DNA from 2 places in the Paenibacillus sp. FSL K6-2524 genome. Region 2 is predicted to be linked to the other one. Evidence: a T-box and tRNA genes for the amino acid it is inferred to sense, from the RefSeq annotation. Region 2 holds a T-box; the other holds one or more tRNA genes.
The links. The T-box of region 2 lies ahead of lysS (lysine--tRNA ligase). A T-box ahead of a tRNA ligase gene usually reads a tRNA of that ligase, here a tRNA-Lys.
Positions count from the first base shown of each region.

Region 1 (11,979 bases), 1.2 Mb from region 2:
GTTTGCATCTGTATATCGCCGTTTCAAAGACATTAATATGTTTATGAAGGAACTCAAGATTCTTTTGTCAAAGAATACGGGAGTCGATAAATAAAATAGGACAAGCCTTTTACATCTGCGATTAATTTCGCGGGTGTATTTTTTTACACAGAGTTTACAAAACTAATACAGAGAATTGATACTCGGTTTATATAATTGGTATTGTACAAACAAACAAGGGGGATACCTAAGAGATGAAAAAGAGTTTGATGTTGGTTTTGACACTAATCCTTACTTTCACATTGGCCGCGTGCGGTCAAAACAACGATGCAAAGAACACCACAGAATCAAATGGTGGGACGGCCTCTGGGAATACAAATGGAGGAGAACTTTCCGGATCGATTCTAGCTGTTGGATCTTCTGCACTTCAACCTTTGGTTGATCAAGCTTCTCAAAAATTCATGGATTTAAACCCGAAGGTGTCTATCCAAGTACAAGGCGGAGGCAGTGGAACTGGATTGACTCAAGTCTCTGGAGGACAAGCGGACATTGGTAACTCAGATGTGTTCGCTGAAGAGAAGTTAGAGGCAACTCCAGCTGCAGAATTGGTTGACCATCAAGTTGCTGTTGTAGCTATGGCGGCTGTTGTAAACCCAGACCTGAATATCGATAATCTAACTAAAGATCAACTGGTCCAAATTTTCACTGGTGCAGTGACTAACTGGAATGAAGTTGGGGGTCCTGATCAAGCGATTCAAATCATTAATAGACCATCCAGTTCCGGTACGCGGGCTACGTTTGAGAAATATGCTCTTGGAACAAAAACAGAAGACCTTAAAGGAGCGATTCAAGAAGACTCCTCCGGTACAGTAAAGAAACTTGTTAAAGAAACACCTGGAGCTATTGGTTATCTTGCTCTTTCATACCTTGATGATTCCATAAAAACAGTGAAATACGATGGTGTGGAAGCGAATGTAGACAATGTAGCAAATGGTTCTTATCCTGTATGGGCATATGAACATATGTACACTAAAGGTGAGGCTAATGAAGTTGTAACAGCATTCCTAGATTTCATCAAATCTGATGAAGTACAAAATGCGGATGTAGTTGAACTGGGTTACATTCCAGTTAGCAAAATGCAAGTTACACGCGATGTAGAAGGAAATATCACGAAATAAACATATCACAACATCATATCAGCAAGAAAAGAGGCGGAACTATCTGCCTCTTTCTGTGCTGTGTAAAGGGAGAGGTTTCATGGCTCAGTCCGGCGGGAAAAAAAGGGTACAACCGCATATCATAGAGGAATGGACCGGTAAGATATACACTTCATTATGTATTACTTTTTTGATTGTAACTATATTTTCAATGGTTTACTTTGTTGCAGCTAAAGGATTAAGTTCGTTTTTTGTAAACGGGGTTAGTTTTAAAGAGATTTTTGGTAGTACAGTCTGGAAACCTGACGGAGAACCGCCATTGTTCGGAGCGTTACCATTTATTATAGGTTCCTTTAGTACTTCGATATTAGCCGCACTCATTGCAGCTCCTCTTGGTATTTGTGCAGCATTGTTTATGGTTGAGATTATGCCAAAGTACGGAAAAAAGTATTTGCAGCCTGTAATTGAACTCTTGGCTGGTATTCCTTCCGTAGTCTACGGTTTTGTGGGTTTGAGTGTTGTTGTACCATTTTATAGAGATCTGTTTCCAGGGCAAGGACTAGGGATTGTGGCAGGAGCTACGGTTCTATCTATCATGATCTTGCCAACGATTACTTCAATTGCTACAGATGCGCTTTCTGCTCTTCCTTCCGGACTTAAGGAAGGTTCTTACGCATTGGGTGCAACAAGATGGCAGACGTTGTATCGGACAGTTATTCCTACAACGATGCCTGCATTAATGACGGGGGTTGTACTCGGTATGGCCCGTGCTTTCGGTGAAGCTCTTGCAGTTCAAATGGTTATTGGTAATGCACCGCATATTCCGACTTCCCTCTTTGAATCAACATCGACATTAACAAGTGTCATTACATTAAGTATGGGGAACACGGTCATGGGTTCAGTTCAGAACAATGTACTGTGGACTTTAGCATTTATTCTTATGGCGATGACGTTCATCTTCGTATTTACAGTTCGATGGCTTGAGAGGAGAGCGAAACGATGAGTGCAAAAACTGCAGATAAAATAGCAACAGCGGTAATCATTACACTTGCGGGTTTTATCGTTCTTATTATGGCGGGGCTACTGGGATTCATTCTTTATCGTGGGGTCGGACATATTAGTTTTGACTTTCTGACTTCTGCTCCTCAGACGATTAAAGCTGGGGGAGGAATTGGGCCGCAGTTATTTAACTCTTTATACCTGCTGATTTTAACTATGATTATTACGATCCCTTTAGGTCTAGGTGCGGGCATCTATATGAGCCAATACGCTAAACCGGGGAAGATTACTGATTTTATTCGATTGATTGTGGAAGTATTGTCTTCGTTCCCTTCCATCGTAGTTGGTTTGTTCGGCTTGCTTGTTATCGTTAATATGTTTGGCTTTGGGTTCTCCTTGTTCTCAGGTGCGTTAGCTCTGACGGTATTTAATCTACCGCTGATGGTGCGGATCACTGAGCAGGCTATGGCTAGTGTACCTCAGGCGCAGAAGGAAGCCAGTCTAGCTTTGGGCTTGTCTAAATGGAAAACGATCAAATCGATCATGCTACCTATTGCGTTCCCGGTCATTCTAACAGGTACGATATTGTCTGCTGGCCGCGTGTTCGGAGAGGCTGCGGCACTGCTGTTCACTGCAGGTATGAGTAGTCCAAGACTTGACTTCGGTAACTGGAATCCACTAAGTCCAACGTCGCCGTTAAATCCTTTTCGTCCTGCAGAAACGCTTGCTGTTCACATTTGGAAGATCAACTCCGAGGGCTTAGCTCCGGACGCACCAGAAATTGCTGCAGGAGCTTCAGCTGTGCTGATTCTTACTGTGTTGATTTTCAATCTCCTTGCTCGCTATATCGGGCGTTTAATGCACAAGAAATTCACGGCCACGAAATAGGAGGGCTTTTATATGCATAATATCGAATTATCGACTAAAGATTTGAACGTATTCTATGGAGAGAAGCATGCGGTCAAGGATATTTCACTCGACTTTGCTGCTAAACAAGTAACAGCCTTGATTGGTCCTTCAGGATGTGGGAAATCTACATTCTTGCGGAGTCTAAATCGGATGAATGATTTGATTGATGGAGCAAAGATTACGGGGGAAATCTGGTTAGGGGACGAGAATATTAACGACCCTAAAACGGATGTTGTGCTAGTTAGGCAGAAGATCGGAATGGTGTGGCAGCGTCCGAATCCTTTTCATAAATCTATTTACGAGAATATAGCCTTTGGGCCTCGTTACCACGGGATAAGAGACAAACGGAAACTGGATCAAATCGTTGAGGAATCGTTAACAAAAGCAGCGATTTGGAACGAGACGAAAGATCGTTTAAATAAGTCAGCACTTTCGTTATCTGGAGGACAGCAACAACGTCTATGTATTGCCAGATCTATTGCCGTCAGTCCTAACATCATCTTAATGGATGAACCTGCTTCGGCGCTCGACCCTATCTCTAGTGCCAAAATTGAGGAGCTTATTGCCGATTTGAAGCAGGAGTATTGTATCATTATCGTGACACATAACATGCAACAGGCTGCCCGAGTATCCGATAAAACGGCTTTCTTCTTGATGGGCGATCTTGTGGAATATGATGATACAAGTAAGATTTTCACAAATCCATCGGAGAAACGAACTTCTGATTATATTTCCGGAAGATTTGGTTAATTCATGGCTACAGAATAATAAACCCGGACGCTTGTTAAGCGGACCGGGTTTATTTGATTCCCTGGGTCTACAGTAAGGAGATAACGAGCAAATTATAGAGAACTAGAGGCAGAATAACGTCATTAAAACCAGCTCCAGGTCCACCGAAGAAAGCACGAGATTGTGGATGATGACCTTGCTGTCCTAGACCGGGATACTGATGACCGCCCTGATGACCGCCATGATGACCGCCATGATGTCCGTCATGATGTCCGTTATGATGTCCGTCATGATGTCCGTCGTGATGTCCATCGTGGTGACCACCTTGATGCCATCCCTGGTGCCATCCTTGATGCCCTCCTGGGTTCCAACCTTGATGTCCTCCATTCCATCCATTGTGTCCATGCATAGGAGTCCCAGGAATGATTAGGAACATGTGGTCACCATCCATATGAGACAATCGGCCTTCATATGTTATTCCATCTACTGTCTGTACGCGTATAGGATGATTAGCATATTGATTCCCGAGCTGGTGAACCTGATTCTTGATTCCTCTCATGGCTCGAATCGAGTTTTCATCGGCTCTATAAATAACTTGATTTTGACTCTGCCCTTGTAAAGACATAAATTTATTACCTCCACTAAGTCTTTTTTTCCTTCTGCCGTATCGTATGCGGTAGTCTATAGGGAGGTGCCTAGTACTGTTGTGCCAATAATGACGAGGGATTCTGATCTCTGTCTTCAGTAATCAAAAATAAACAAGATGCACGAGCATTTTAGCTCTAAGCGCCTTATTTAGGATTTGTTCTTATTCAGTTTCTTCTCAGTTTCTTCGCGTTCTTTAATTAATGAGTAAAATGAGAATAAATCCCCAAGTACCGTAAGCCCAGCTGCGATGATAGCAAGGTCGTCGGCTGAAAGTTCATTATTAGCTTCTTCTTCTTCCTCTAAAATAATGTTTCTTTTTGGCAAGGATATCACCTACACCTGAATTGTATTAGTTTCATCATATGCAATGAATTACTAACTGGAGCAGGCGATTTTCATATTACATAGGATTATCGATGTGCAAGATTTTATTTATTCAATACAAGGCAAGTGCCGTGTCTGAAGAGACCAAATCCTAATATGATGATCTATACTTCTGAAAAGGGAGGGAAAACAAATGTCGGGATGTTGTAATGATGGAATTGTTGGTGGAGCTGGATTAGGGACTTCTACAGGGGTTATATTGGTTTTGTTCATTCTTCTTGTAATCGTATCAAGAGCATGCTTATTCTAATGTAACAATCCTGAGTGAACTACAGGTCCAGTATATTGATTTGCTGGGCCTGTAGGTATTTCTGTTTATATTAGTAGCTTTTAATTTCGATATCCCTTATTTAAGTAAGTTGAGAAGTTCTTAACAACAGATGTATCGTTATGATGCTCTTCCTCCGGTTCAAAGCGGGCAATGAACTGATCACCCCACAATATTGGTAATACATAATAACTGTATTGGCTGATATTTATTCAATATTACCAGTATATAACGAAAGGAAAAAGCCCCGCTAGTTTGGATTCAAGCGGAGCTCTTTCAAGTGTAGATTAAATTTTGGGTTCGAAAGTACGACAGTCGGTTTCTGCTGAATTTCTGGCTTGCTTTCCCTGATGACTTACTACATAGATAGAGGATGCGGCGCATTTATTCCCGGGAGCCCAATAATTACAATTGTTTACTTCACATAGTACATCCTTTGCCATAGTTATTTCACCCCCCTCCTATATTAAATAGGATGATCAGGATAAATGGGGGATATACATGAGGAAATCACCATGATGTGAGAAATATGTGATGAATTAAACTCCTTGCGGGAAAAGTGCATCAAGAGCAGGGCAAGGGCGCTTCTCTAAATATTGTTCAAGTGGGGCAGGCATATTAGAATATATGTCTTTTAATGAAGTGCCCTTATAAATATTACCGATGATTACGGGATGGCACAGCTCAGAGATAAGTATATCGCCATTGCCATGCAAGTGAAGTTGTTTCATTCCTTCAATGCAATGTGGGAAGTACACTCCAGGTTGTTCTTCAAATCCAAGTGCTTCAGCAAATCGATCCATACAAGTAAAGTAGAGAACAGTATCATCCTTCTTGTGTTGAATTAGATCATTTACAGCCTGTTTCAACGCATCCCGTGCAGCGATTGACTTCCAACCCGTATGGTCCATGATGATGCTGTTCTGAATTTCGTGAGTTCTTACACCTAATTGGTAAACTTTATTGCTTATTTCCTGCATATTATGCTCAGTCTCAGCGAATAGAAGAGTCTCGAGAACTGTATCAATGCTAGTGGTTGCGCACATGGAAATGTTACTACATATTTTATCGAAGATACTTGGATGTACGTTGTAGTAGTTAGAATGACTCTCAGCAGTTGTAAAATTAAATGAGAAGTGGATGGTAGTTAATCCGGCATCAGCCAATTGCTGAATTCGTTCAGGATTTAACAAGCTACCGTTGGAATTCAACTGGGTTTCAATACCTCTGGATCTACAGTAGGCTACAATCTCGACACAATCTTGAAATTTCAAAGTGACCTCGCCACCGGAAAGTCGAACTCTTTTGATGGTTGGAATCTCTTCGAGGATACGAATAACTTCTTTGCCATCTATAGATTCCCCATCGTTTCTGTTATAAGCACAGCAATAGTCACAACGGAAATTACAATTGGAGGTTACCCCAACTTCTAGTGCCTCCAATTCATAGGTAACGGGTTTCTCAAGCTCAAGGAATTTATATTTTATATTGTTCATCGTTTCAAAGTACCTCCTGAAGATAATATAATGTGTTGTGTTAAAATCAAACATCCAACCTTAGTGATTATATAGGTATATCCATTTTGATTTTGTGATCTATTTAACTTTTTGAAATAATGATTGACATGTGCCGCGATTTTTTATAAGATGTAATAGTCGCTCGCGGGGCCTTAGCTCAGCTGGGAGAGCGCATCGCTGGCAGCGATGAGGTCAGGGGTTCGATCCCCCTAGGCTCCACCAAAACTTTATATTTATGGATTGTTAGCTCAGTTGGTAGAGCACTTGACTCTTAATCATGTGGTCCAGGGTTCGAGCCCCTGACAATCCATCCTTAAGAAAACGGCAGAGATGCCGTTTTTTTGCTATGTAAATATTTATCCTTAAGGCATAAAAAAAGCTGCCGAGATCTTCTCGACAGCCTAAGCATTTCCTCAAATTATTTGACCAAGCCACTAACTGCTTGTTTTTCTTTCCACATCATTGTAATTACAAGACCAATAAACATAATGACTGCAGCAAAGAGATACGGATAGTTGATGTTGACATCAAATAATATACCAGCTAATGCGGGCCCAGCGATATTACCTAAGCTTGTATATGTTGAGTTCATTCCAGCGACAAATCCTTGTTCTTTTTCTGCAGTTTTTGATAAAAAAGTCGTTAATGCTGGTCGTAGCAAGTCAAATGCGAGAAAGATGAAGCTTGTTACTAGCAAAACGGCTAAATAGTTGGAGATCATGGTGGATGCTACTGCTAACACGATGCCAGTAATTAAGCATATCTGGATGAGTTTCTTTTCACCAAGCTTACCGACCATTTTACCAAACAAAAAGACCTGAACAACAACCCCGAAGATGGAACTTATTGTAATAATGGTTGCAATATCTCTTGGAGTGAAGCCAAATTTATGATCAGAGAACAGACTAAATACAGTTTCATAAGCTGATAAACCAAAGGCCAGAACAAACACTATAATAAAGGCAATAATATATAGTGGATGAAGCGATCGCTTAAGATCACTTATAAAGTTGGTATCTTTTTTTAGCTTACTAATTTCCAAAAGCTGCTGTTTGGATAGTGGCTCTTTTAAAATAAATAGGGATGAAATACATGTTATTAATGCGAAACCACCAGCAAAGTAGAAGGGGGCACGCACACCTAGCTCAGCAATAAAACCTCCGATACCTGGGCCAATGATAAAACCGATACTAATGGCGGCAGAAATATAGCCCATGGCTTTTGGCCTTTCCTCTACTGAGGTAATATCTGCAACATAGGCAGTAACGGCTGGCATAATAAATGCACCACTAATGCCTCCTAATATTCTGGATAAATAAAGAACGGATACATGTGTACCTAAACCAAAGATCACTTCTGATACACTGAAGATGAATAAGCCGATGATAATCATTTTCTTTCTGCCATAAGTGTCAATCCATCGTCCTGCTAGGGGAGACATGAGAAATTGTGCGAAGGCAAAAGCAGCCATAAGATAGCCCATTGATTGGCCCGATAAATGCATCATATTCATAAAGGATGGCATTACAGGGACGATAAGTCCGACTCCTAGAAAAACGATGAAGATATTACTTAATAAAATGAGTAAGACTGTTTTTTGTTCTTTTATTGGTTTCTTCATGAATGAATACCTCTCTTTGTATAGTCATAGCTGTGAAATACCTCTCCAAAATACGGTCCATGAGGCATTTAGTTTCTCATTTAGACGTATTTCATTATTCCCATAAACAAGCTCTAGCATGATCGAATCAACTACACCTGAGAAGGCAAGAGTAGGGATGGAGGCTACATCTTCCTTGATGACTTTGGCATCGATCCAATCTTGAAATTTGCGTTCTAGCACGGTTTGAATCTTATTCTCCGTATCGATTACTTCCTCATCAATCGCTGCAGCTAGATGGGGTGGTGGAAAAAAAGAAATACGCAACCAAAACTTTAACTGCTCGTTCTTTTGGAACAAATCAATTACCAATTGCAGATATCCTAATAAATCTGCTTTGGGATTTTGGGTATCCACTTTACTTAAATACTTTAGTTTCGATGTGATTTCCGTCTCTTTGGCATCTTGTAAAACTTGCAGAAAAAGATCATCTTTTCCTTTGAAATGAGCATAAAGAGACTGCTTTCTCATACCGACCTTCTCGGCAATTTGAGATAGAGATGCCCCCTCATACCCATGAGTTGTAAAACACGTCAAAGCGATGTCTTTAATTTCTTTACTTTTCAATAAACTCACCTCGATATTGACGAACGTTCGTCAGTTATACTACCAAATCTAATTTTTTAATGCAAATGAAATTTTAAGTATGTGATTAAGGTCATGAGAAGTTCTATTCTGAATGAACTTTTCAAAGTTATTAATGAAGGAACGCATTTTCAAGGGGGGGGATGGCTTGCGGAAATCGGTCAGGGGTTCGAACTATGACAATTCATCCATAAGAAACGGTAGGGATGCCGTTTCGTGGAGGACCAGCGATTTGTGTGAATAATTATGATAACGAATTTGAGGCTCATGCTGAGAACTCTGCACACTCTGCACACTCTGAGAAATAACGCTGCTTCTAACGGAACTGAGCGCCGTTAATAGGCTGTAAATAGGCATGTTATTATTCTAACGGAACTGTACGACGTTATTGAGGAACTTAGGTGCATTAATCTGCTTGTTTTCGGCAAATAGCATCGCTCAGTTCCGTTACATAATAATTATGGCAAGTTTTCAAGAAATAAGGTCTGCTAGTTCCGTAAGCGATAGACACGATATCTGATTTTACCGTTAGTTACTTCTATAAGGTCCAAATCAACCAGCTTATGCAGAAGTTGCCGGGCATAACGTTCTGTGATTCTTAGATGTTCTGCTAGTTCCAGTGGCGTAAAGGGGTGCAGTAGTCGCCTGGAAAAACGAAGGGTTTCAGCTTCAAGAGCGGTCATTTGGCAAGGTAAATCGGATGAGATGAATCTACCGATAAACGAAAGAATCAGCTGCTGACATTGCTGAGGTTCATCTTTGATGGAAAGATAGGCGATCGGTAGGAGAAGCCAATCGTCCAGTGCCAGTAAACACTGCCGCCAGCATAAATCCTTAAAGCGCTTTACATCAAGATCTCTTGCATGGGGACCAAAGCCTTGGATTTCTATTCCGCCTTTCATACCTCCAGGCATATAGGCCAGGTCTACATAACGAAATCCATTGTGAAAATCACGCACCTCCCATTCAGGATAGAGATTATCGAAATTTTTAACAGTGGGAAACCAAATGGTCCGCAGAAATTCCACACTTCCATGACCTAAACCCTTCTCAAGCAATTCACGCCTACGAAAATTAGCTGTTGTTATATTGTTTTGCATCCATTCCTCATATTTTTGCTCAAAGCTTGACACGAGCTCTCACTCCTCTAATAGTATGGAAACAGAAAAAAGCCGCCCGATACAAAAGTATCGAAGCGGCGTGTACTTCACGACCTGATTATTTTTATTATAACGCGCGAGGTTCCCGTCTACAACATTAATGTTGTGTTGTATCAACTCCCAGTCCCATTTACATTCAGTTTAAAAATGCCTGTTACGATCTCAATATAATCAATAAGGTTGATTGGAGGGATTGAAATGGCTTATATAAACAGAAAAGGAATGGAGCCAAACTATGGTGATTTGGCTGTGGAAGCATACGGACTCGTCAAAACATTTGGTGACAACCGTGCGGTGGATGGTGTTAATTTGAATGTGCGTGCGGGAACGATCTATGGTGTGCTTGGACCGAATGGGGCAGGCAAGACCACCACCATTCGAATGCTGGCGACCTTGCTTCGACCAGATGCAGGCTCGGCGCGAATATTCGGGCATGATGTGCTGAAGGAGTCGCAAATCGTCCGTCAATTGATCGGGGTGACCGGCCAGTATGCTTCGGTAGACGAGTCACTTAGTGCTACTGAGAATCTGATCATCTTCTCTCGATTACTCGGGTTGGGGCGCGCGGAGGCACGGAAAAAGGCAGCGGATTTACTCGAGGAATTTGGACTGACGGAGGCCGCAAAACGTCCACTTAAAAATTTCTCTGGTGGTATGCGCCGCAGATTGGATTTGGCGGCAAGCCTTATTGCTCAACCACCGCTTATTTTCCTGGATGAGCCGACTACGGGGCTAGATCCGCGTACGCGTTCACAGATGTGGGATACGATTCGCAGGCTGGTGAATACGGGATCAACCGTCCTGCTCACAACGCAATACCTTGAAGAAGCAGATCAACTAGCAGATCGGATTGCAGTCATCGATTACGGTCGAGTCGTCGCCGAGGGTACAGCGGATGAACTGAAATCATCCGTAGGCACCTCATCGTTACATTTGAGTGTTCAAAATCCGCAGCAAATCGAGGATGCCCGTCGGACCGTTGAACAGGTGCTGAAGGTACAGTCTAATGTGTCGTTGGAAGCTGGAAAGATTACGGCACCGATGGCGAACGCTGATTTGGTCACAGACCTATTGATCGCCCTCCGAACGGAAGGAATTCATTTGTCTGAGATGAGTGTGCAGAAGCCGACCCTGGATGAGGTGTTTCTAACTATCACGGGCCATGGGGTGAAAGCAGATGCACCACTCACATCCGACCCATCAAGTAAAGTGGAGGTGGCAAGAGTATGAATAGCAGTTCTTTGAAGCAGAGCGCTAATCGCCAACTGAAAAATCACACGAGCTTCGGTCAGGCGATCCGCCACTCTTTGACGATGGCCTATCGAGGTCTATTGAAGATTCGGCGTACCCCTGAGCAATTGTTCGATGTTACACTTCAACCCATCATCTTTACCCTTATGTTTACCTACATCTTTGGTGGAGCCATCTCCGGTGACATCGCGAGTTACTTACCCGTCATCATTCCAGGCATTCTGGTACAGACCGTGATTACGACCTCAATCGTTACAGGTATCCAACTGCGCGAAGATATGGATAAAGGTGTGTTTGATCGATTCAAGTCGCTACCTATCGCTCGTATAGCACCGCTCGCTGGGGCTTTGCTAGCAGATACCGTTCGGTATACGATAGCGACAGTTCTCACTTTTAGCATGGGATATATTATGGGGTATCGTCCCGAGGGTGGCCTAGCTAACGTCGCCATTGCCGCGATTCTAGTAATTTTCTGCTCATGGGCTATTAGTTGGATCTTTGCCTTCTTTGGGGTTATTGCTCGCACGGCGTCAAGCGTACAGGGGATATCGATGATAGTGCTGTTTCCGCTCACGTTTCTTTCCAACGCATTTGTCCCGGTCGATACTATGCCCAACTGGCTTCAATGGTTCGTTAAAATCAATCCGATCTCGCACTTAGTCACTGCTGTCCGGGAACTGGCCAACAATGGAACCGTGGGCTGGGATCTCGTCATCTCCCTTATCGGTGCGGC
Region 1 is NZ_JBBOSP010000001.1:2,153,016-2,164,994, forward strand. It holds gene nrdR (transcriptional regulator NrdR) at 1-94, shown strand, start outside; gene NST85_RS09505 (phosphate ABC transporter substrate-binding protein) at 234-1,157, shown strand; gene pstC (phosphate ABC transporter permease subunit PstC) at 1,237-2,139, shown strand; gene pstA (phosphate ABC transporter permease PstA) at 2,136-3,023, shown strand; gene pstB (phosphate ABC transporter ATP-binding protein PstB) at 3,036-3,794, shown strand; gene NST85_RS09525 (hypothetical protein) at 3,862-4,398, opposite strand; gene NST85_RS09530 (hypothetical protein) at 4,569-4,745, opposite strand; gene NST85_RS09535 (YjcZ family sporulation protein) at 4,939-5,055, shown strand; gene NST85_RS09540 (DUF1540 domain-containing protein) at 5,361-5,516, opposite strand; gene NST85_RS09545 (radical SAM protein) at 5,613-6,569, opposite strand; tRNA gene NST85_RS09550 (tRNA-Ala) at 6,737-6,812, shown strand; tRNA gene NST85_RS09555 (tRNA-Lys) at 6,828-6,900, shown strand; gene NST85_RS09560 (MFS transporter) at 7,009-8,211, opposite strand; gene NST85_RS09565 (TetR/AcrR family transcriptional regulator) at 8,236-8,817, opposite strand; gene NST85_RS09570 (transcriptional regulator) at 9,324-9,968, opposite strand; gene NST85_RS09575 (ATP-binding cassette domain-containing protein) at 10,194-11,225, shown strand; gene NST85_RS09580 (ABC transporter permease) at 11,222-11,979, shown strand, end outside.
Region 1: it has a tRNA-Lys gene. The T-box ahead of lysS (lysine--tRNA ligase) is inferred to sense a tRNA for this amino acid. The anticodon was not compared.

Region 2 (11,979 bases):
AAGTGGCAGAAACAAGATAATCGCACCATTCTCTTCATTTCTCATCAGATGGATGATGTTGCCGAATATTCGAATGAAGTCATGGTATTACACGCAGGACAATTAATGGGACATTATGACACCAACACTTTGTTTCTAGAGAAGTCGGAATTACTGGAAGAAGTCGGATTGTCACTACCAGAACCTCTGCAACTTTTGAAGTTAGTGGAGGAACTATCCGGCCAGACAATTGAAGTTGCAAGTTGTAGGGAGCAGGTTATTATCGAACAAGTGCGGCCATTCTTGCAATCAAGGAGCTTCTAAATGGCGAAAACCGTATTAATTGGACAGTATGTGGAGACAAATTCAGTATTTCATCGTCTGGACCCTCGGACAAAGATTATAAGTATGATCATGATCATGCTAAGCTTCCTAACGCTAGAATCGTTCATTAGCTATGTAGTCGCAACTCTCTTCGTTGTTAGCATATTATTGCTATCCAAAATCTCATTTCACATTTTTGTGAGAGGGTTAAAGCCTATCTTGTTTATATTGATTTTTACTTTTATATATAATGTCGTATCCACGAAAGGAACCGTCATTTGGTCCTGGTCATTCATTGAGGTGACAGTGGAAGGGCTGTACAATGGGATACGTATCGTCTGGCGTATCATGTTACTTATTTTACTCGCTTCAATATTAACATTAACCACAAAACCGTTATCGCTAGCCCATGGTCTAGAAAAGTTACTAGCACCGTTATCCAAATTACACGTACCTGTAGAGCAGTTTTCTTTAATGATCGTAATAGCGATTCGATTTATTCCAACCATTGTGCAGGAGCTTGATCGGATTCTGCTAGCACAAAAGGCTAGGGGATATGATATTACGGTTTTAAAGCTACCGAAACGAATATTGGCTTATGTTCCGATTCTTATTCCTTTACTCTTCACGATCACTCAACGCGCCGAACAACTGACTTATGCTATTGATGCGCGTGCTTATGGGAATGGCAAGGGGCGGACTACTTTTAGGCCATTGAAATTTCAGCAAATCGATTATAAAGTAGGGGGAATACTCATTTTAATTACGGTGAGCCTACTATTATTAAATATGAGGGGAATTTAGATGGACATTTTTGGATCTGTCGTGGATAATCAAACACGATGTGTTCATTATCATACAGGAAAAGATATTATTGCTATTAAGTTTAAATGCTGCAATCGCTACTATCCTTGCTACAAATGCCATGAAGAACACGCAGATCATTGTATCGAGCGTTGGACACAAGATCAGTTCGACGAATTGGCTATTCTTTGCGGTAATTGCCACAAGGAATTAACGATTCACGAGTACATGAACACAACAAGTTGCTATCATTGCCGGGCTATATTTAATGAAAGATGTGCCAACCATTATCCCATATATTTCGAACCATCTACCGATAAAGAAAATAGGGAGAGATAAAGATGAAGTGGACAACACGAATAACTGAACTATTACAAATAAAATATCCTATTATTCAAGGTGGACTTGCCTATTTAGGTTATGCAGACCTTGCTGCTGCAGTTTCGAATGCTGGTGGATTGGGACAAGTTACAGCGATGAGTCTCCCAAACGCAGAGGCCTTGCGCGCAGAAATTCAGCGTACTCGTACCCTAACTGATAAGCCATTCGGAGTTAACTTTGCCATTGGTATGTATGGTTCTAACTATATGGATCGGGTACAAGTTGCAATAGATGAACAAGTACCTGTTGTGACCATTACGGGCGGGAACCCTACTGCAATTTTAGAGCTACTGCAGCCCACGGATATAAAGTCACTTGTACTCGTTTCTTCACGCCGACAAGCGCAAAAAGCTGAACAACTCGGAGCATCTGCTGTGATTGTTGTCGGACAAGAGGGTGGAGGACACTTAGGACGTGACGATGTTGGAACGATGGTGCTCGTACCTCAGGTCGTCGACGCGGTAGAAATCCCTGTCGTTGCCTCGGGAGGTATTGGAGATGGCCGCGGATGGATGGCCGCCCATGCACTTGGAGCGGAAGGAATCGAAATGGGCACGCGCTTTATCGCTACCCAGGAATGTGTGGATGCTTCGGATTCTTATAAAATGGCCTTAGTAGAGAGTTCAGAGTCAGATACAACGGTGATCAAACGTTCTATCGGTGCCCCAGCCAGGGTGTTGCGAAACGACTTCATCGATAATATTCTCGCAATTGAACGTGTGACACCTACCTATGAGGCGCTAAAAAACTATATTAGCGGTGAAGCCAATAAGCGGTGGATTTATGATGGCATCAAAGAAGACGGTTTTGGTTGGGCTGGTCAAGTGACGGGCATGATCCACGATATTCCTACGGTCGCCGAGCTGATAGATAGAATGGTTAAAGAGGCTGAGAGTATTCGTGGCAAATGGGGAGCTGTATAGCACAACAACTCCTAGCAATGATTTCAAGTCACAGTGAATAAGGATGACCATTGTAATGAAAATTCATATGAATGATCGTTTTGCGAACGAAAGTATTCCCAAGTTAATTTTTTTACTGGCTACTCCTGCCATCGTTGCGCAGTTGATAAATGCCATGTACAGTCTAGTTGACCGAATGTTCGTCGGAAGAATGGCTGAAAATGGAACGCTAGCCTTATCGGCTATTGGATTATCTTTTCCAATTATCATGGTGATTACAGCATTTGCGTCACTAATCGGAGTTGGCGGGGCACCTTTAGCTTCCATAAAGATGGGTGAAGGCGAACATAAAAAAGCAGAAGAACTGCTAGGTAGTTGTTTCTTAATGTTGTTAATTGCATCCGTAATTATTACATCTGTCTTTCTCATCTTTAAGTCACCACTCTTAACACTATTTGGCGCAAGCCCTGATACATTGCCGTTTGCTAACGATTTTTTAGGCATATACCTAATTGGCACAGTAGCGGTACTCGTATCTATGGGACTGAATCCATTCATTGCAGCACAAGGTTATGCTAAAACAGCCATGCTCACGATATGTGTTGGGGCAGTGGTAAACATTATTCTCGACGCTGTTTTCATCTTTGGGATGAATATGGGAATCAAGGGTGCAGCACTGGCTACTGTTATTGCACAATTCATTTCAGCTATTTGGGTATTGAGGTTTTTAACCTCCAAACGTGCCCATCTGCGCCTGCGCTTGGCCAATATGCGGATTAACCCAAAGGTAGTGACAAGTGTACTAGCCTTGGGACTTTCACCCTTCATTATGCAGTCGACCGAAAGTTTAATCCAAATTGTATTTAACACATCTCTCGGTAAATATGGGGGTGATCTCTATATAGCAGCCATGGGGATCTTGGGAACACTTATGCAAATATTTGCGCTTCTGTTATCTAGTTTTGCACAAGGGGCACAGCCTATTATTGGCTATAACTATGGAGCCCGCGATTTTGCTCGTGTTAAATCTACTATTAAATATAGTAGTGTTTTTTGCGCGGCTTTTGGTTTGGTCATGTGGGGAGTAGCCATCTTTATACCGGAGATTCCCATTATGATTTTTACTGATGATATTGAACTTATTGAGCTGACAGCTAGATTAATGAAGATATTTTTCTTAGGCACATGTATTTATGGTATTCAACTTGCCTTCCAGCAGATTTTTATTGCCCTGGGACAAGCTAAAGTTTCTATTTTCATTGCGATCTTGCGTAAAATTATCTTGCTTATTCCATTGGTTTACTTGCTTCCCACATTTATTAGTCCGAAAACTGATGCGGTTATTATTGCTGAACCGATTGCGGATTTCTGTGCGGCACTGACCTGCTGTGTTTTATTCGGACTCACGATCAAGAAGCTTCTTAAAGATGATTCAACATCACTAAGTAAGTGACTACAAGCACATTGAACATATAAGTAATTCAAACGTTGATGGCGATAAGGTCATCGCAAATGTAAAAGAGCCCGGTCATACGACCTGGTTCTTTTTAGTTTTGAACTTTAATTATGACTTTCGGGTTTTGTTAGAAAACAAGTGTGAAACAATGGGGGGGATAATGACGTATTATCATGTGAATTTTGCGGAGGGAGTTCAGAGTAAGAATAGATTAAAGTCTTTGATGGCGGAACAAATTGAAAGTATACTTGATAGGAGGTCATATTATAAGCATTGATAAGTGGCTAACAAAAACTAAAGAAATTGTGAGAGGTTTATATGACTGATTATCAATTGGTAAGTGACTACAAGGACATAGAAACATATAAGGAAAGCTTTAATGAATTGGCTAAAATAGTATTTGGACTGGATTTCAAAAAATGGTATGAAAAAGGATGCTGGAACGACAATTATATATGTTATTCATACGTTGATGGAGATAAAGTGATCGCAAATGCTTCCATAAACAAAATGCAATTTGTATCTAATGGTAAAGAGTACACAGCCATTCAAGTGGGTACAGTTATGACGCATCCCGACTACCGTAACCAAGGCTTATCGGGGAAACTGATGAATCATATTATTAAGAAATATGAACAAGAATTCGACTTTATTTACTTATTTGCGAATGAATCGGTTCTAGATTTTTATCCTAGATTTGGGTTTGGAAAAGTGCAAGAAAGTAGCTTCTCACTAAACAAGTTAGATCTAAAAGCACAAACGGCAACTACACATTCGATACGTAGGTTAGATACGGATAACACAGACGATTTCCGAATGATGGAGCAGTTTGCTGTGGAAAGAATACCTGTATCTTCAATAATGGGTGTGAAGAATAATGAACATCTATTGATGTTCTACTTCATATTAGCATTTAATGATGCGATTTATTATATCGAAGATGTTGATACCATTGTAATTTTTAAGCAGGATGATAAACATCTTCATATTTTTGATATCATCAGCAAACAAAAAGTTGATTACGATATAATTTTAAACAGTATAGTTTCTGCTGACACAGAGATTATTCATTTTTATTTTACACCAGATTACGATAATGAGAACCTTCATACTGAGTTCATAACAGAGAGTGATGATACATTGTTTGTTCGCCCGACATGTGACTTTGGAACAGAACATTTCTTAATTCCATTAACTTCACATTCATAACGGTTGTGCTGCTGTATATGGTTAGATGTTCGTTAGGGATAACAAAGAAGAAGCATTTAATACTAACGTTTCAAAAGTGGTGACTTTTTTGATGTGGAGTGGTGGACGTGGAAAAGAACCAATTAAAACATAAATATCGCAGGAAGCCGTAGTGGCATGCTCATTAGATGTCCAATGACATGACATAAAAGTGCAAACATAACGCAATGAAGTGAAGAAAAGCTTGATAAATCAGGCTTTTCTTTTTTTATGAGGAACATTTGTGTTATTGAATAGGCTAAGATTATATTCGATGGTCGATGATTTAACAAACTGGCAGGAAAGTTGAAAATGTAAGAGTCGTGTCGGAGCAAACGTTATATTGACAAATCAGCTACTAAGTGTTACTTTATAGCAGTAGTAAGTATTACTGCATACCGGTGATACAGAATAGAAAGAGGTGAGTGTGCTGGATAACCTAACTGAAATGCTCAAAGGGGTCCTTGAGGGCTGTGTCCTTGAAATTATAAGTCGCCAAGAAACCTATGGTTACGAAATCACACGACGGCTGAATGCCCTCGGCTTTACAGATATTGTGGACGGAACGGTGTACACCATCCTAATTCGGCTTGAAAAAAACAAGTTGGTGGAGATCACCAGGAAGCCCTCCGATATGGGACCGCCGCGAAAGTTTTTCACGATTAACGACGCGGGAAGCGAGGAACTGCTGAGGTTCTGGGAAAAGTGGGAGTTCGTATCATCAAAAATTAACGAGTTAAAGGAGAAAATATAATGAATTTTTGGGATAAAATCACGGGCAACGACATGACTAAAGATTTTAAAATTTTTGAATCTCGAGTCAAAAAGCTGCCAGTTGATTATCTAACAGCATGGACCGAAATTAATACCAATCTTTTTTCGTATTCAGATTTCACCGGTCGTAACCTCATGCCAATTCTTGACGGTGTGCTTGGCCTACTCGAAGAAACTGCGGCTGACGGTCAGCATGTTCAAGAGGTGTTAGGTGACGATATCAAAGGCTTCTGTTCAGCGCTGGCTGGTGAAGAAGGGGCAAAGTCTTATCGCGATAAGTGGCGTGAGCAACTCAACAATAATATCGCCAAAAAATTAGGTAAATAGGGAGGAAAAAATGAGCATAAACGATATCATCGTAGGCAAAAAAAAGTGGCGAGCGCATGTGGCGCGTGTCAAAGCGCTCCCGCAAGATTATCAGATTGTATATAAAGAAATTCAAAAATATCTCTTTAAAGTCGGCACTGTTGAACTAACCGACTGGACGGGTTTGCTCTCAGGGATTATTGATCTTTTTGAAGAGGGAGCGGTCTTGGGGAAAGGTGTGTTCGAAGTAACAGGCAGTGACGTTGCGGCTTTCTGCGACGATCTATTCAAAGATTCAAACACCTAAGCTGACATATATGAGAAGAACGAGTGATAAACTACGTACCTGATTGTTACGCTAACGGGTAGGTTTGCTGAAACGAATGTAAATCATGGCGGGAAGGAAGCGTAACAGTAAACTAGCAGGATGTCGAATAATATCTATACAACGTAGCCAAAATTGACTAAACCATTTTTCTAGGCTAAAATGTTTTAAATTATGTAATATAGAATAAACAGCTATGAAGAGAAGAGTAATTTTGATTAATTATTTCCAGAGAGCTCCGGTAGGTGGGAAGGAGTAATAATGATCTTAATGAAAAAGGGCTTGGAGCTTCGCACGGATCTAAGAATGTTCTTAGTGATGCTGCGACGGGATCTCCCGTTAAAGAGATAGGGTATAATCAATTATTTTAGTTGCCGTACCCGAAGAGGTTGGTAGGGTAACTTATCAACAAACTGAGGTGGTACCACGAAGTTAATAACTCTCGTCCTCAAGATGAATAATCTTGGGGGTGGGAGTTTTTTTGTCGTTTAGAAGTATAAATGCGAATTTACAAGCGAAAATATGCTTATAAAAATTGGAGTGGATAAGAATGAGTAATGAACAAACAACCCTTAGAATAGAAAAATTAGAGTCTATAAGATCGCAGGGGGTTCCAGTATATCCTGAAAGATTTCCGAGAAATTACGAACTTTACGAAGCATCTTCACTTGAGGATGGGACATCAGGGGTTCGAGTTGCAGCAAGAATCATGGGGATTCGTCAGTTTAATAAATTTAGTTTCATCACAATTTCAGACATACAAGGTAATTTACAACTTCTTCTGAAAAAAGGAGAGGTTGGGGAGCAGGCTTATAATGATTTCATCCACTTTTTCGATATAGGTGATTTTATTGGTGTAGAAGGAAATATGTATTCTACGAAAACAAATGAAAAAACGCTTCGTATCGAAAATTATGTTTTTCTTGGGAAAGCATTACACACACTACCAGATAAATGGCATGGATTAAGCAATATAGACACACGTTATAGACAACGTTATTTAGATTTAATGATGACAAAAGAAACACAAAATCGTATGTTAATGCGAGTAAAGTTAGTGCGTGCTGTTCGTAGATTCTTAGAAGAAAAAAACTTTTTAGAGGTGGAAACACCTGTATTACAACACACTTCCTCGGGTGCTTTAGCACGCCCATTTAGAACGTATCATAACTCGTTAGATACGGAATTGAATTTGCGAATTGCACCAGAGACTTACTTAAAAAGACTAATTGTGGGTGGCTTTACAAAAATATTTGAATTTGCAAAATGCTTTAGAAATGAAGGAGTCAGCCCTCAACACCTTCAAGAATTTACAATGGTTGAAGGTTATGCAGCTTATTGGAACTATGAAGATACAATGGCACTCATGCGTGAAATGATTTTATATGTTCTTAAACAAACATTTAATACAACAGAAATTAAAATACAAGGACAAACAATTGATTTTTCATTAGAGTGGAACGTTGTTTCATTTAGAGATTTAATTCTAAAAGATACGGGCATCGATATTGATTTGTATTCAAATGTAAATGACTTATATAGAGAAACAAAACGAAAAGATATTTATTTAGAACATGAGAATATCGAGACTTTAGGTAGAGGGAACTTTATTGATCTTCTATATAAAAAAATGTGTCGTCCACAATTAATAAAACCAACATTTTTAATCAAACACCCTATTGATCTATCACCATTAGCAAGAGCAAATAATGACAGTCCAGAAATTTCAGATCGATTCCAATTGGTAGTCAATGGTGCAGAGATTATCAATGCGTATTCAGAATTAGTGGACCCTGTTGAACAGAGAAAACGATTAGAGACACAAGCCACTCTGAAAAGTGGTGGCGATTTAGAAGCAATGGAAATGGATGAAGACTACTTATTGGCTATGGAATATGGAATGCCTCCAATTTCTGGTTGGGGATTCGGGATTGAACGTCTATTGATGGTTTTGACAGATAGTGAGACAATTAAAGATTGTATTTTATTCCCCTTAACTAAAAAAATATAATTTGGATCAGGGTCTCAGAAAAAATTTATACTTTCAAGCGCCATTGGCGAATATATATACGGTCTAACTCAACGAGCGATGGAACGGATCCATCGCTTTTGCTATGCTTAAGGGCAGACATGTACTGGAAGCCGCGTTGCGATTGGGCGGGATATGATATCTGGAAGAGTTCCAGATTAATAGTATAAGTCCAAGCAATTATATTAACCAATTCATACACTGTTACTATCTTATGTATAGGAGAGTGAAAGGAATGGGATTAATATTTAATCGAAATGTTAGAGTTACTTTTTTCTCGCGTTTTAACTTTACTGGAAGAAGTCTAACATTTAGACGGGGAGTGGCAGTTTCAAATCTGGGATTATTCGGTTTTAACAACATCATCTCCAGTTTTCGGCTAAGAAATGTTGTAATTCCAAGTCAAGTTACGTTAGTACTGTTTTCAGGCCGTAACTTTACAGGGAATTTCCGGATTTTCCGTGGTAGCCAGAATATTTCAAACTTACGAGCTTTTAACTTTAACAATGCAACCTCTTCGTTTATTCTGGTTGGATTTCGGATAACAACTTCTCAGATTCGTACCATTCAACACACAGGCATAGTTCCAAACGGAATTTCCAAATTATAGGATAATTAGACACTTCTAACATGTAACAATAGTTCAACAGAGCAAGGGTTACCGATTGGTAGCCCTTTTCTCAATGGGTAGGTTAGTTGAATAACCCAAGGAAAGCAGCGGCCATTGTTTAATCGCTCATTTTGATGTATAGCGAGTCTTTCTTTACCGATCGTTCTCAATATGTTATATTGACTATTAGGGAGGGAATAGAAGAATGGCAAGAAGCAAAGAATTCGATGAGAAAGTAGTATTAGATAGGGCGATGAAGCTCTTTTGGGAACAGGGTTACGAGAAGACATCTCTGACAGATCTTGTCGAGCATATGGGAGTTCATCGAAGAAGTATATATGACACATTCGGCGACAAGCATACGCTATTTTTGAAAGCAATGGACCGATTTCGCGATAAAGTGAATGCTGAGCTTACGGGTGAAGTTAAACGCTCTAAGACTGCAACTGAGGCACTTCAGCTTATCTTTAGTTTCATGATATATGGTGAAGAAGATTCACCCTCAGGCTGTTTGATGGTGAATTCAGCGGTGGAATTGGCAATGCGCGATGCAGATGTAGATTTGAAGTCCACTGAATCGTTCACATTATCAGAGCAGCTGCTCAAAGATATTATTCTGTGGGGCCAGCAGGATGGAGAATTTAACTCGGATTATAATGCCGATGATCTAGCGGAACATCTGCATGCTGTTTGTATTGGGCTAAGGGTAATGACAAGGACTACCATACCTAAAGAAAAGTTACACCGTATAGCCGATTTATCCATTAAACTTTTATAAAAATAATTATTATTTATATAGTTGTGGAGAATAAGAAGTAATTTGCTTTTGCATATTTTAGAATGAACGTTCTCACAATTGAGTATTGCCTTGTTTAAAGCTCACTTACAAGGGTCATTCTTTTGTTCTTTTTAGAATGATCGTTCTCAAAAACGTATTTCTTTCCTTGCTAAAGTACTTCAATGAATGATCTATTCTTGTGTGTATTTTAGAATGATCATTCCCATATAGTAAGAATATTCTATACCTATAACTTTTAAAAAAGTGAGTCACAGTTTGCTTAGTTTTATGAGGATTTGCACTCAAACAATGAATAAAAGGAGTTAATAAAATGAAAATTTCTGAACAAGTCGCATTTGTGACTGGAGCAAACCGAGGTTTTGGCCGCCATCTCACCCTTGAACTTCTATCCAGAGGGGCCAAAGTTTATGCTGGCGCAAGAAATCCGGAGACCATTGATATTCCAGGCGTTACACCTGTAAAGCTTGATATTACCAACCCTCAAGAAGTTGCAGCAGCTGCTATCCTCGCTAAGGATGTTACGCTTTTAATCAACAATGCAGGATCATCTACTGGCGCCTCTTTGCTGGACGATGATGTAGAAAAAATACATTTGGAGTTTGATACGCATTTCTTCGGTACATTATCCATGGTTCGTACTTTTGCACCGATACTAGAAAAAAATGGGGGAGGGTCCATATTGAATGTTCTTTCCGCATTATCTTGGTTTAGTTCAGGAACTGTGGGTGCTTATTCAGCTGCAAAGGCTGCAGAGTGGGCATTGACTAACGATTTACGTCTAAATCTGTATCCTCATAATATAAGAGTAGCAGGATTACATGTAGGCTTTATGGAGACAGATATGACAAACAGCTTAGAAGTTCCAAAATCCAACCCTGCAGATATCGCAAAAATAGCTGTTGATGGCATAGAATCTGGCAGCTTTGAAATTATTGCTGATGACGACAGCCGAAAGATACAAAGTGGACTTGCAGGGGGCGTTCCTGCACTATACCCATATCTTTCTTAATGACAATTTCGATGCCAACTTAATTTAAAGAGGAGTGTACAAAATGGACAAATTGTGGAGTAGAACTAAAATTGGAAATATGGAATTACCTCATCGTTTAGCAATGGCACCTATGACACGTAGTAGAGCGGAAAAGGACGGTACACCGGGAGAATTAAGCTCCCTTTATTATGCTCAAAGAGTATCTATGGGTTTAATTATTAGTGAAGGTACACAACCATCTGATGATGGACAAGGTTATTTAAATTCACCTGGTATCTATACTGAAAAACAAATAGAAGGTTGGAAAAAGGTTACGGATGCAGTGCATGAAGCAGATGGGTTTATGTATATACAATTAATGCATGTGGGACGAATTTCGCACCCCGACAATACTCCGCATCATCGTCAAGCAGTTGCACCCTCTGCGATCGCACCTGGTGTAGAAATGTTTACTGCTAAAGGAATGCAGGAAATACCCGTCCCACGAGAGCTGAGTGAAGAAGATATTCGAAATACTATTGCAGACTTCCGTAAAGCAGCCGCAGCAGCTATTAAGGCAGGTGCTGATGGGGTTGAAATTCATGGAGCCAACGGTTATCTAATCAATCAATTTATTGGAGAAAATTCGAATAAACGAATCGATAAATACGGAGGATCTGTGGAGAACCGTGCTCGCTTTGCAATCGAAGTAACGAAAGCAGTCGTTGAAGAAATTGGAGCAGAAAGAACTGGCTTCCGTATTTCACCAGGAACACCTCTTGGTGGGATTAATGAAGGCGAACAAGGACCGGAGGTTTATCTCCATCTTGTAAAAGAATTAGCTAAGTTTAATTTAGCATACCTCCATGTTATGCATTTAGGGAACGAAACACTGCTACGTAAAATTCGTTCGATTTGGACAAATCCATTATTGGTTAATCGAGCAGGACGGGCACTTGACGATATTAGTATAGATATTGATAACGGGACTGCTGATGTAGTGCCAGTCGGTATCTGGTCATTAGCTAATCCGGATTTAGTGGAACGTCTTAAAAAGGGATTTCCTTTAAATGAAGTTGATCCTAAAACATTA
Region 2 is NZ_JBBOSP010000001.1:3,312,327-3,324,305, reverse strand. It holds gene NST85_RS15165 (ATP-binding cassette domain-containing protein) at 1-303, shown strand, start outside; gene NST85_RS15160 (energy-coupling factor transporter transmembrane component T family protein) at 304-1,107, shown strand; gene NST85_RS15155 (CHY zinc finger protein) at 1,108-1,446, shown strand; gene NST85_RS15150 (NAD(P)H-dependent flavin oxidoreductase) at 1,449-2,411, shown strand; gene NST85_RS15145 (MATE family efflux transporter) at 2,467-3,843, shown strand; gene NST85_RS15140 (GNAT family N-acetyltransferase) at 4,165-5,055, shown strand; gene NST85_RS15135 (PadR family transcriptional regulator) at 5,522-5,827, shown strand; gene NST85_RS15130 (DUF1048 domain-containing protein) at 5,827-6,174, shown strand; gene NST85_RS15125 (DUF1048 domain-containing protein) at 6,185-6,460, shown strand; T-box leader at 6,666-6,931, shown strand; gene lysS (lysine--tRNA ligase) at 7,029-8,489, shown strand; gene NST85_RS15115 (TetR/AcrR family transcriptional regulator) at 9,323-9,895, shown strand; gene NST85_RS15110 (SDR family oxidoreductase) at 10,227-10,925, shown strand; gene NST85_RS15105 (alkene reductase) at 10,969-11,979, shown strand, end outside.